DNA from 3 places in the Enterobacter cloacae complex sp. IR5418 genome. Region 3 is predicted to be linked to each of the others. Evidence: predicted binding sites of a transcription regulator. Region 3 holds the regulator's gene; each other region holds the start of a gene.
What was found. The regulator CRP, encoded in region 3, controls carbon source genes, mostly activating them, when cyclic AMP is high. The targets are predictions, from matches to a motif close to ATGTGANNNNNNTCACAT.
Positions count from the first base shown of each region.

Region 1: a site for CRP is predicted at 1,819-1,836, ahead of bhsA (multiple stress resistance protein BhsA). Genes of this name have one in related genera too.
Region 2: a site for CRP is predicted at 1,764-1,781, ahead of ydfZ (putative selenium delivery protein YdfZ). Genes of this name have one in related genera too.

Region 1 is NZ_JBMKHS010000013.1:39,345-43,512, forward strand. Features, by position in the region: gene mfd (transcription-repair coupling factor) at 1-302, shown strand, start outside; gene ldtC (L,D-transpeptidase LdtC) at 446-1,411, shown strand; gene bhsA (multiple stress resistance protein BhsA) at 1,489-1,746, opposite strand; gene comR (TetR family copper-responsive transcriptional repressor ComR) at 1,992-2,627, shown strand; gene ACOTX7_RS12285 (glycine zipper 2TM domain-containing protein) at 2,687-3,226, opposite strand; gene ACOTX7_RS12290 (NAD(P)/FAD-dependent oxidoreductase) at 3,422-4,168, opposite strand, start outside.
Region 2 is NZ_JBMKHS010000023.1:9,335-13,502, reverse strand. Features, by position in the region: gene ydfG (bifunctional NADP-dependent 3-hydroxy acid dehydrogenase/3-hydroxypropionate dehydrogenase YdfG) at 1-349, shown strand, start outside; gene ACOTX7_RS16840 (GntR family transcriptional regulator) at 440-1,126, shown strand; gene ACOTX7_RS16835 (universal stress protein) at 1,162-1,593, opposite strand; gene ydfZ (putative selenium delivery protein YdfZ) at 1,881-2,084, shown strand; gene ACOTX7_RS16825 (mannitol dehydrogenase family protein) at 2,129-3,592, opposite strand; gene ACOTX7_RS16820 (MFS transporter) at 3,815-4,168, opposite strand, start outside.
Region 3 is NZ_JBMKHS010000006.1:166,770-170,937, reverse strand. Features, by position in the region: gene ACOTX7_RS07480 (phosphoribulokinase) at 1-389, shown strand, start outside; gene ACOTX7_RS07475 (OsmC family protein) at 476-880, opposite strand; gene crp (cAMP-activated global transcriptional regulator CRP) at 1,191-1,823, shown strand; gene ACOTX7_RS07465 (YccS/YhfK family putative transporter) at 1,881-3,968, shown strand; gene argD (bifunctional acetylornithine/succinyldiaminopimelate transaminase) at 3,965-4,168, opposite strand, start outside.

The DNA.
Region 1 (4,168 bases), on a different contig from region 3:
GTTTCGGCATATTGCCCGATGCGGCGCGCAACCTGCTGGATATTGCCCGGCTGCGTCAGCAGGCGCAGAAGCTGGGGATCCGCAAACTTGAAGGCAATGAGAAAGGCGGCGTGATTGAGTTTGCCGAGAAGAACCATGTCGATCCGATGTGGCTGATTGGCCTGCTGCAAAAACAGCCGCAGCATTTCCGTCTTGATGGCCCGACGCGCCTGAAATTTACCCAGGATCTGACGGAGCGTAAAACCCGCATGGACTGGGTGCGTAACTTTATGCGCCAGCTGGAAGAGAACGCTATCGCATAACGGATCCCCCATCAGCGCCCGGCTGGTGGGGGACAATTTACAAACTCTTTGCACTTCGCCCGAACTTCCCGACTATACATTCGCCATAATTATCATTAACGCCTTATAAAACAATAACCTTATCATTTATATGGATTATGATAATGATGACCTCTTCGCGTTTTACCCGCTGGCTGACTCTGTTTGCGCTGGCCGCGACGGTTGCCGTCGCGCTCCCTGCTCGCGCCAATACCTGGCCTCTCCCGCCTGCTGGCAGCAACGTCGTAGGTGAAAACCGCTTTCACGTGGTTGAAAACGATGGCGGTTCGCTGGAAGCGATTGCCAAAAAATATAACGTCGGGTTCCTGGCACTGTTGCAGGCCAATCCGGGCGTTGATCCGTATGTACCCCGGGCGGGCAGCGTACTGACGATTCCGCTGCAAACCATCCTGCCGGACGCGCCGCGTCAGGGCATTGTGATTAACCTCGCCGAGCTGCGTCTGTATTACTACCCACCGGGCAAGAATGAAGTGACCGTCTACCCTATCGGTATTGGTCAGCTGGGGGGCGATACGCTCACGCCTACCATGGTCACCACCGTCTCTGATAAGCGCGCGAATCCCACCTGGACCCCGACGGCAAACATTCGCGCCCGTTATAAAGCACAAGGTATCGATCTTCCTGCCGTGGTGCCCGCTGGCCCGGATAACCCGATGGGGCACCATGCGATCCGCCTGGCGGCCTACGGTGGGGTTTATCTTCTGCACGGCACGAATGCGGATTTCGGGATCGGAATGCGCGTCAGTTCCGGCTGTATTCGCCTGCGTGATGACGACATCAAAACGCTCTACCGCGTGATCTCTCCTGGCACAAAAGTAAATATCATCAATACCCCGATTAAAGTGTCTGAAGAGCCGGGTGGCGTCCGTCTGGTTGAGATCCACCAGCCTTTGTCGAAAAATATCAATGACGATCCGCAGACGCTGCCGATTAACCTGAATGCGTCGATGGTGAGCTTTAAAACGAACGCCAACACCGATGGCGCGGTAATGGAGCGGGCGATGGAAGCGCGCTCGGGTATGCCAACCGATGTCACGCGACATAATGAGGTTGTTCAGCAATCAATGTAGAACGGTTAGAACGACAAACGCCCTGCTAATGTAGGGCGTTTTTTATTGCAGTGGCATAACGGAGGGTTGCGTTACGCTTATTTGTAGATAACTGCGGTACCGTGCAGGGTGTTAGGACCGGTCACAGAGGTGATGCGGAATGATTTCGCACCCATTTCGTCAGCTTTTTGCGCCAGCTGATCTTCCAGTGAGCCCAGGTTAGTCCCGGCTGTGGCAGAAATGGTACCGACTTTTTGCTGGTCTGCTGGAGTAGATTGCACTTCAACAGCAGCGAAACTTGCGAAAGAGAGTGAACTCAGAACAGCGGCAGCGATGAGGGTTTTAACGTTTTTCATGATTTTGTACCTTTAGGCAGATGATGTAGTGGTCGTTAGTTATGTAGTTAACGATCGATAGGTAAATGATAGGTGTGATCCAGGTCACACATCAACTCATTTTTATAACAACCGTTAAATTAATTTCATTTGCCTTATATTTCATAAAGATAAAATTAAATTATTTTTCAGAAATCACCGCTGGTCGTCGCAGGCGTTTATTTTTATAATGATTATTCAACAAAACAACAGAGGACCAACGGCACATGACAACCGATGTCACGCGTTGCGCAAAGAAAAGCCGTGGCCGACCAAAAGTGTTCGACAGGGATGCGGCGCTCGATAAGGCCATGACGCTCTTCTGGCAGCATGGGTATGAAGCCACGTCGCTTTCCGATCTGGTGGAAGCGACGGGCGCGAAAGCCCCTACCCTGTACGCAGAGTTCACCAACAAAGAAGGCTTATTCCGGGCCGTTCTGGACAGATACATCTCGCGCTTCGCGGCAAAACATGAAGCCCAGCTGTTCTGCGAAGAAAAATCCGTTGAGCAGGCTTTGCAGGATTATTTCACGGCAATCGCATCCTGCTATACCAGTAAAGACACGCCTGCGGGCTGTTTTATGATCAACACCTCCGCCACCCTTGCGGCATCGTCTAAGGAGATAGCCAATACGGTTAAATCCCGGCATGCGATGCAGGAGGAGACGCTCAGCACGTTTCTGGCTCAGCGTCAGCAGCGCGGCGAAATCCCGGCGCATTGCCGTCCGCAGGAGCTTGCCCGGTATCTGAGCTGTATTTTACAGGGGATGTCCATCAGTGCCCGTGAAGGGGCAACGCTGGAAAAATTGCAGGGGATTACGCAAACCACGCTGCGCCTGTGGCCTGAACTGCTTAAACTCTGACGCAAAAAAAAGCTCCTCAGCCTGAGCGCATGAGGAGCTAAGTTCAGAGAACATCTTTTTTACACTTTGTTATTCAGTATCAGCTGACCATTACCGTCGAGAGGGATCTGCGTGCCCGGATCTTTATCCATGCGGATTTTCCCCTGCTGATCGCCAATTTTGTAGGTTACGTCGTAACCCAGCATTTTTTCAGACTTGTCATACACGGTTTTACACCGTTGCTGCGTTGTGGTGTAGGTATCATTTTCCTGCATCGCGCCCTGCACCTGGTTACCGGCATAACCGCCACCCAGCGCACCGACAACGGTCGCAACATCCTTACCACGGCCACCACCAAACTGATGACCAATCACCCCACCTGCTACCGCACCCAGCACGGAGCCAGCGATACGGTTTTCATCCTGAACCGGACGACGATGGGTGACAGAAACATTACGGCACTCCTGACGAGGTGTCTTGACCGTCTCTTTGATCGGAGTAGCGGAAACCACCTGCGCATACTGCGGGCCACGATCAAGTACGTTCAGACTGGCAACGGCAGCCACACCTAACGCAGCAGCGACGCCAATCCCTATACCCGCCAACATTGATTTATTCACGGGACTTCCTCCTTTGTTGCAATTGGTAGCAATTTTGCAGCGCAGTAAACGCTTCGCCAATAAGATAAAGGATCAAAAACCGGGGCGATGAGCTGGGATAGCGTCTGTTTAGGAGAACTCTTAAGGGGTCTGGAGCGAGATGAACAGCATGATGTGCTGAAAATTCCCTCCGGAGAGCCCGGAGGGAGAGAGAAATTAGTGCAGCTTCAGGCGTGGGCGGATCACGCGGTTGATGCGGCCGACCAGCATCATCAGGCCGGTTTTGAAGTAGCCGTGCAGCGCAATCTGGTGCATACGGTACAGAGAAATGTACACGAAGCGGGCGATGCGCCCTTCCACCATCATGGAGCCGCGCATCAGGTTGCCCATCAGGCTGCCCACGGTGGAGAAGTTTGAAAGCGATACCAGAGAGCCATGATCTTTGTAGACATAGGCTTTCATCGGCTTGCCTTTCATCTGCGCCAGGATGTTATGCAGCACGAGGCTTGCCATCTGGTGCGCGGCCTGAGCGCGAGGCGGTACAAACCCGCCTTCCGGACGTGCGCAGGAGGCACAGTCGCCGATGGCAAAGATTTCAGGATCGCGCGTGGTTTGCAGCGTCGGCTCTGTCACCAGCTGGTTAATGCGGTTCGTCTCCAGCCCACCGATATCTTTCATGAAATCAGGCGCTTTGATCCCCGCGGCCCAGACCATCAGGTCGGCCTGGATGTATTCGCCGTCTTTGGTATGCAGGCCGCCCTCATCCGCACTCGTCACCATGGTCTGGGTCAGTACGCGTACGCCCAGTTTGGTCAGCTCGTTGTGCGCCGCGCCGGAAATACGCGGCGGCAGCGCAGGCAGAATGCGTTCACCCGCCTCCACCAGCGTCACATTCAGCGCTTCGTTAGTTAGCCCTTTGTAGCCATAGCTGTGCAGCTGTTTCACCGCGCTATGCAGCTCAGC
Region 2 (4,168 bases), on a different contig from region 3:
TTCCACCGCAGGTAGCTGGCCTTACGCGGGCGGCAACGTGTACGGCGCAACCAAAGCCTTTGTCCGTCAGTTCAGCCTGAACCTGCGCACCGACCTGCACGGGACCGCGATCCGCGTGACCGATGTTGAGCCGGGTCTGGTAGGCGGAACGGAGTTCTCAAATGTGCGGTTCAAAGGCGATGACGCGAAAGCGGATAAAACCTATGAAAATGCGAACGCGCTGACGCCGGAAGATATCACCGAAACCGTCTGGTGGGTTGCGACCCTGCCGAAGCATGTCAACATCAATACAGTTGAGATGATGCCCGTCAGCCAGACCTATGCCGGACTCAGCGTGCATCGCGATTAATTTACCCCACCCGGCCTGCGGGCCGGGTATGTGATGGCAGGGAAAAGAATGGTAGTATGTTCAGGTTAACTCTCTGAGAAACCACAACCCATGGCCGCTGAATCGCAACTTAATCCTACCCAGCCCGTTAACCAGCAAATCTATCGCATTTTACGCCGTGATATTGTTCGCTGCCTGATCCCACCGGGAACGCCACTCTCAGAAAAAGAGGTTTCGGTACGTTTTGACGTTTCCCGTCAGCCGGTACGTGAGGCGTTTATCAAGCTTGCAGAAAACGGCCTTATTCAGATCCGCCCGCAGCGCGGCAGCTATGTAAATAAAATTTCCCTTTCGCAGGTACGAAATGGCTGTTTTGTTCGTCAGGCCATCGAGTGCGCCGTGGTGCGTCGTGCCGCGTCGCTCATTAACGACAACCAATGTTACCTGCTGGAGCAAAACCTGCATCAGCAACGTATCGCCATCGACCGCAAACAGTTAAACGACTTTTTCCAGCTGGACGACGAGTTTCACCAGAAACTGGCGCAGGTCGCCGAGTGCCAGCTCGCGTGGGATACCGTCGAAAACATCAAAGCGACCATCGACCGCGTGCGCTACATGAGTCTTAATCATGTTTCTCCGCCAGAGATGTTGCTGCGACAGCATCATGATATTTTCAGTGCTCTGGAAAAACGCGACGTGGAAGCCGTAGATAAAGCGATGACGCTTCACCTCCAGGAAATTAGCGAGTCAGTTCAGTTAATTCGTCAGGAAAACCGCGAGTGGTTTAGCGAAGAATAAAACCTCGCCGCCCCCTTTCGGTTGCGGCGAAGTGATTAGCGGACCACTAATACCGGAATAGTGGCGTAGCGCAGGATAGTTTCAGCATTTGAACCCAGCAGATGCGTTGTGATACTCGGATTTTTTGATCCGATAACAATGACATCATATTTCCCCTCTTTACTGAGCTTGATGATTTCATCGCGTACGTTGCCGAAGCGAACTTCACAGTCAATATTGTCCGGGGACATATCAAAGAGCCGTTTCAGCGCCTTCATCTTCTTATCAGATTCGGCGGTCATATACTCTTCGAACTTCTTAATATCCGCATTGAACCCCCGCAGTAACGAACGGCTGCTGTTAGGGAGAATGTTGACCAGGGTGATTGTCGCGCCTTCCGCCTTCGCGAGGTTGACCGCGTGGCGTACCGCTTTATCGCTCAAATCCATTTCAAACACGTCAACAGGCATCAAAATTTTCTTATACATAAGCCTGACTCCTTTTCCGATGAAGGGTTATTTTCTGCTTCCAGAATGGCATTGCGGAGATAAACGAAACCTAAACACTTACGTTCGTAAACTATCAAATAAGGAAAATAACTGTCCGCTTTGTAAAGCGATGTCCTGAACCGTCAGCGCCATCATGAAATAAGAAAAAAGTGTGAGCTTGATCAAAAGCAAATAATTCAGTTTAAGAGAGGCGTATTAATAGTGCCCCGTGAACGGCAGCCGTTGAATTAGCGCCGTAACGGATAAGTGCAAGAGGAGAAAATACCATGATGACATACGACCGTAACCGAAATGCAATCACCACTGGCAGCCGCGTTATGATTAGCGGCACAGGTCAGTTCGGCGTGATTAAAGCGATCCACAGCGACGGCCTGAATGCCGAGCAGGTGCGTCGTGGTAAAACGGTTGAAGTGGAAGGATGCGAAGGTAAGTTCGAACCGATTGAGCTGATTCGCCTGGGAATGCACTAAGCTGTTCCCCGACATGCCGCCGCGAACGGCGGCATGTCATCGCGTCAGAGCCGGGCGGCGTACTCAGCAACCGTGGCCTTCGCGCCTTTTTGCAGCAACGTGTGATAGGCCTGCATCACGGCATCAACAAACACCGCGTCCTTCGGCAACTCATTACCGAAAATAGCCTCAATGCCCAACAGCGCGCTAACCCGGCTTTCGCCTTCAGCGCTACCGTTTACCGCCGCCTGAATTACCGCCAGCTGCGGATCGCTCACCTCAATGGCGTTACCCTGCTCATCCACACCGCCGACATAGCGCATCCAGCCTGCCACACCCAGGGCCAACAGCGGGAAAGGTTTCTGGTGGACAAGGTGCCAGCGCACGGAATCGAGCATACGCTGCGGCAATTTCTGGCTGCCGTCCATGGCGATTTGCCAGGTACGGTGACGCAGTGCCGGATTGCTGTAGCGCGCGATAAGCTGGTCAGCATAGCGACCTAAATCCACACCCTTCACTTTCAGCGTCGGCGCCTGCTCTTTCAGCATCAGCGCATGTGCGGCTGCGCGGTAATGTTCATCTTCCATGCAGTCGTTAATGTGCTGATAACCGGCCAGGTAGCCGAGATACGCCAGGAAGGAGTGGCTGCCGTTAAGCATACGCAGCTTCATCTCTTCAAAGGGAATGACATCTGAAACCAGTTCCGCACCCGCCTTTTCCCACGCTGGACGGCCAGCAACAAAGTTGTCCTCAATCACCCACTGGCGGAACGGCTCGCAGGCCACGCCTGCCGGATCGCGTACGCCGGTCAGCTGTTCGATTTTATCCAGCGTATCAGCCGTAACGGCGGGCACAATACGATCCACCATGGTTGACGGGAAGGTGACGTTGGCTTCAATCCAGTCCGCCAGTTCGCCGTCAACAGCGCGCGCGTAGGCACAGGTCACGTTGCGCATCACGTGGCCGTTCTCCGGCATGTTATCGCATGACATCACGCTGAATGCCGGTAGCCCCGCCGCCTTACGCCGCGCCAGCGCTTCAACCACCACGCCCGGCGCAGATTTCGGCTGATGCGGGTTTTGCAGGTCTGCAACGATTAACGGATGATCGAGCATCAGTTGTCCGCTTGCCGGAGAGTGGCAATACCCTTTTTCAGTGATGGTCAGGGAAACAATGGCAACCTGCGGTTCGCACAACGCCGCCAGCACGCTTTCCAGCCCGTCGACCTGCGCATGCAGGGCATTTTTGACGACGCCGACCACGCGCGCCGTCCAGGCATCGGCAGACATCTCTGCCACGGTATAAAGGTTATCCTGTGCCTTGAGATCGGCAATCTGCTGTTCGCCGCCAATCAGGTTAACTTCGCAGTAACCCCAGTCGCTGCCCTGTTCTGCGGCGAGTATATCGGTGTACACCGCCTGGTGCGCACGGTGAAACGCGCCAAAGCCTAAATGAACAATGCGTGCCTTGAGGCTGTCGCGATCGTACTGCGGACGCGTCGCCTTCGCCTGTAATAACCGGTTTTCCATGATTGAGACTCGTTAAGTAATGAACGCTGTGATCCGCTGCCGCTCCTTATCAGAGCGGCAGCGCCTGCTGACTACACCAACTAGAATGGCAGTCGGAGTCAAAAAACGCTGCCATTAACCATACTGATACGTCGTTTTCAGATCTTGATTTAAATTAACTTTTCGCCATGTGGTGTGACATCAGTGAAAAGTTGTGTGACAGGTAACGCAAGTTGTAAACCATCAGCGGCGTGAAGAGAGCGCGCCGTAGGCCACCGCTTCCTTATGGGTTGCTTCGGCTGCATCTTCGGCTTCACTCAGATCGCGGTCGCGCACTTCCGGCATCATCAGAGCCGAAATCAGCCCAATCAGCGAGTACGCCACCAGCATCGCGACAATCGGCCACCAGGACCCGGTCATGTTGCAGAAGATCCCTGCCAGCACCGGACCAAAGCCCACAGCAACCAGACCGCCCGCCTCTTTCGAGATCGCCATGCGTGTAAAGCGATTCCGCGAACCAAACATTTCCGCCATGGTGATGTTTTCCAGCGCGAACAGCCCGAGCACCGCAAAGTTATGAATCACGATGATAGAGAG
Region 3 (4,168 bases):
GGATCCAGAAGCTGACGCGTGACATGAGCGAGCGCGGCCATTCGCGCGAGGCGGTCATGGACTCGGTTGTGCGCTCCATGGAAGACTACATCAACTTCCTGACGCCACAGTTCTCCCGCACCCACATTAACTTCCAGCGCGTCCCCACCGTGGACACCTCCAACCCGTTCGCCGCAAAAAGCATCCCGTCGCTGGACGAGAGCTTTGTGGTGATCCACTTCCGCAACCTGGAAGGCATTGATTACCCCTGGCTGCTGGCGATGCTACAGGGTTCGTTTATTTCGCACATGAATACGTTAGTGGTGCCGGGCGGAAAAATGGGGCTGGCGATGGAGCTGATTATGACACCGCTGGTGCAGCGGCTGATGGAAGGAAAGCAGATCGCGTGACGCCTGTTGCCGGATGGCGCTGCGCTTACCGGGCCTACGGGCGTGCAGTTGTAGGGCGGGTCAGCGAAGCGCCACCCGCCAAAAGATTACGCCTCGATCACTTCATACGAATGGGTGATGTTTACCGCTTTTTCCAGCATCAACGCCACAGAGCAGTACTTCTCCGCAGAGAGATCTACCGCGCGTGACACCGCCGCGTCCTTCAGCGCTTTGCCGGTGACGATAAAGTGCAGATTGATATGGGTAAACAGGCGTGGCGCCTCTTCGCGACGTTCCGACGTCAGCTTCACTTCACAACCGGTCACGTCATGACGGCCTTTTTGCAGGATCGACACCACGTCGATCGCACTGCATCCCCCTGCCGCCATCAGCACCATTTCCATTGGGCTTGGCGCTTTATCACCGGAGTTGCCATCCATCAAAACCTGGTGCCCGGAAGCAGACTCGCCCAGGAACGTTAACCCTTCAACCCATTTCACACGCGCTTGCATATTCACTCACTCCAACGTTGCATTTTTTATGACAGATTACGTGTACGTTACATTTCTCGCAACGGAAGGCGACCTGCGTCATGCTGAAGCGAGACACCAGGAGACACGCGGCGAAAGCTATGCTAAAACACTCTGGATGCTACAGTAATACATTGACGTTACACATGTATGCAGAGGACATCAAACTTTACTGGCTGCGAAACGTTACGACAGCCGACTTCCCAGGTATGGGTAAGAATTCGATTGCAACCCCAGAGTCCGGATGCATCTTATGACTCTGGTGACAGCTTATAACAGAGGATAACAGCGCATGGTGCTTGGCAAACCGCAAACAGACCCGACTCTCGAATGGTTCTTGTCTCATTGCCACATTCATAAGTACCCATCAAAGAGCACGCTGATTCACCAGGGTGAAAAGGCGGAAACGTTGTATTACATCGTTAAAGGCTCGGTGGCCGTGCTGATCAAAGATGAAGAAGGGAAAGAGATGATCCTTTCTTATCTGAACCAGGGCGATTTTATCGGTGAACTGGGCCTGTTTGAAGAAGGCCAGGAACGTAGCGCCTGGGTTCGTGCAAAAACAGCATGTGAAGTGGCTGAAATTTCTTACAAGAAATTCCGTCAGCTGATTCAGGTCAACCCTGACATCCTGATGCGTCTTTCTTCCCAGATGGCACGCCGTCTGCAAGTGACCTCTGAGAAGGTGGGTAACCTCGCCTTCCTGGACGTGACCGGTCGTATTGCGCAGACGCTGTTGAACCTGGCGAAACAGCCAGACGCCATGACCCACCCTGACGGCATGCAAATTAAAATTACCCGCCAGGAAATCGGTCAGATCGTCGGCTGCTCCCGTGAAACAGTGGGCCGTATCCTGAAGATGCTGGAAGATCAGAACCTGATCTCTGCCCACGGTAAAACTATCGTGGTTTACGGAACCCGTTAATTGTGGTCAAACGGCGTGCCGCCGCAGGGTGGCACGCCGTTTTTGTCTCTACTCCCCATGTGGCGCAGGCTGATCTATCACCCGGAAGTTAACTACGCACTGCGACAAACGCTGGTGTTGTGTCTTCCCGTGGCCGTGGGCCTGATCCTCGGACATCTTCAGCAAGGCCTGCTGTTTTCCCTCGTCCCCGCCTGCTGCAACATTGCCGGTCTGGATACGCCGCATAAACGCTTTTTTAAACGTCTGATTATCGGCGGCTGCCTGTTTGCGGGCTGTAGCCTTGCCGTACAGCTTTTGCTGGCTCGTGATATCCCGCTGCCGCTGATCCTGACCGTGCTGGCGATGACGCTCGGCGTCACCGCGGAAATCAGCTCGCTGCACGCCCGCCTGCTTCCCGCGTCGCTGATTGCCGCCATCTTCACCTTAAGCCTTGCGGGCAATATGCCGGTGTGGGAGCCGCTACTGATCTACGCCCTGGGGACATTATGGTACGGCCTGTTTAACTGGTTCTGGTTCTGGCTGTGGCGGGAACAGCCGCTGCGCGAATCCCTGAGCCTGCTCTACGTGCAGCTTGCTGAATACTGCGAAGCAAAATACACCCTGCTCACTCAACATACCGACCCGGAAAAATCCCTGCCGCCGCTGCTGGCGCGTCAGCAAAAAGTGGTGGATCTCATCAGCCAGTGCTATCAGCAGTTGCACATGCTTGCCGCCAACAAAAATCATGAATACAAGCGGCTGCTGCGTACCTTCCAAGTCGGGCTGGATTTGCAGGAGCATATCTCCGTCAGCCTTCATAATCCGGAAGAGGTGCAAAAGCTGGTGGAGCGCAGCCATGCGGAAGCGGTGATCCGCTGGAACGCGCAGACCGTCGCGGCGCGCCTGCGGGTGCTGGCTGACGATATCCTCTATCACCGCTACCCGACGCGCTTTAACATGGACAAACAGCTCGGCGCGCTGGAAAAGATTGCGCGTCAGCACGCGGATAACCCGGTCGGGCAGTTTGCCGCCTGGCATTTCAGCCGCATCGCCCGGGTGTTGCGCACCCAGCGCCCGCTTTATGCCCGGGACCTGATGGCCGATAAGCAAAAACGGCTGCCGCTGCTGCCCGCCCTCAAAAGCTATCTTTCACTGAAGTCTTCCGCCCTGCGCAACGCCGCGCGCATCAGTGTGATGCTGAGCATCGCCAGCCTGATGGGAGTGGCCCTGCACCTGCCGAAACCCTACTGGATCTTAATGACCGTGCTGTTTGTTACCCAGAACGGCTATGGCGCCACGCGGGTACGCATTCTGCATCGGGCGGGCGGGACGATGGCGGGGCTGATTATCGCGGGCGTGACGCTGCACTTCCATGTGCCGGAGGGCTATACCCTGGCCGGTATGCTGGCGATCACGCTGGTGAGTTACCTGATCATCCGCAAAAACTACGGCTGGGCGATGGTGGGCTTTACGGTGACGGCGGTATATACCCTACAACTGCTCACGCTTAACGGGGAACAATTTATTATTGCCCGGCTGGTCGATACGCTGATTGGCTGCCTGATCGCCTTTGGCGGCATGGTCTGGCTGTGGCCGCAGTGGCAAAGCGGGTTGCTGAGGCAGAACGCCCACGATGCGCTGGAAGCCGACCAGCAGGCCATACGTCTTATCCTGAGCGATGACCCGCAGCCTTCTCCGCTGGCTTACGAGCGCATGAAGGTCAACCAGGCGCATAACGCCCTGTTCAACTCCCTTAACCAGGCCATGCAGGAGCCGGGCTTTAACGCGCACTACCTGGCGGATATGAAACTGTGGGTCACGCACAGCCAGTTCATCGTCGAGCATATTAACGCCATGACCACGCTGGCGCGCGAGCACACGATGCTGACGCCGGATCTGGCGCAGCGCTATTTGCAGTCGTGTGAAATTGCGTTGCAGCGCTGTCAGCAGCGTCTGGAGTATGACGCGCCGGGCGAGTCGGGGGATTCGAACATTCTGGAAGCGCCGGAGACGCTGACCCACGGGCCGATGAGCACCCTGGAGCAGCATTTACAGCGCGTGCTGGGGCATCTGAACACCATGCACACCATTTCATCGGTGGCATGGCGTCAGCGCCCGCATCATGGGATTTGGTTAACGCGCCGGTTAAAACGCACCGCGTATTAGCCGCTGACGATCTTCGCGACCGCCGCGGCAAAACGGGCTAACCCGTCTTCGATGTCTTTGTCTTCCACCACCAGCGACGGTGCAAAACGCATCACGTCCGGCCCGGCATTCAACACCATCACCCCTTCATGTGCGGCAGCGTGCAGAAAATCACGTGCGCGGCCTTTGTACTGCGGCTTCAGTTCAGCGCCGATCAGCAG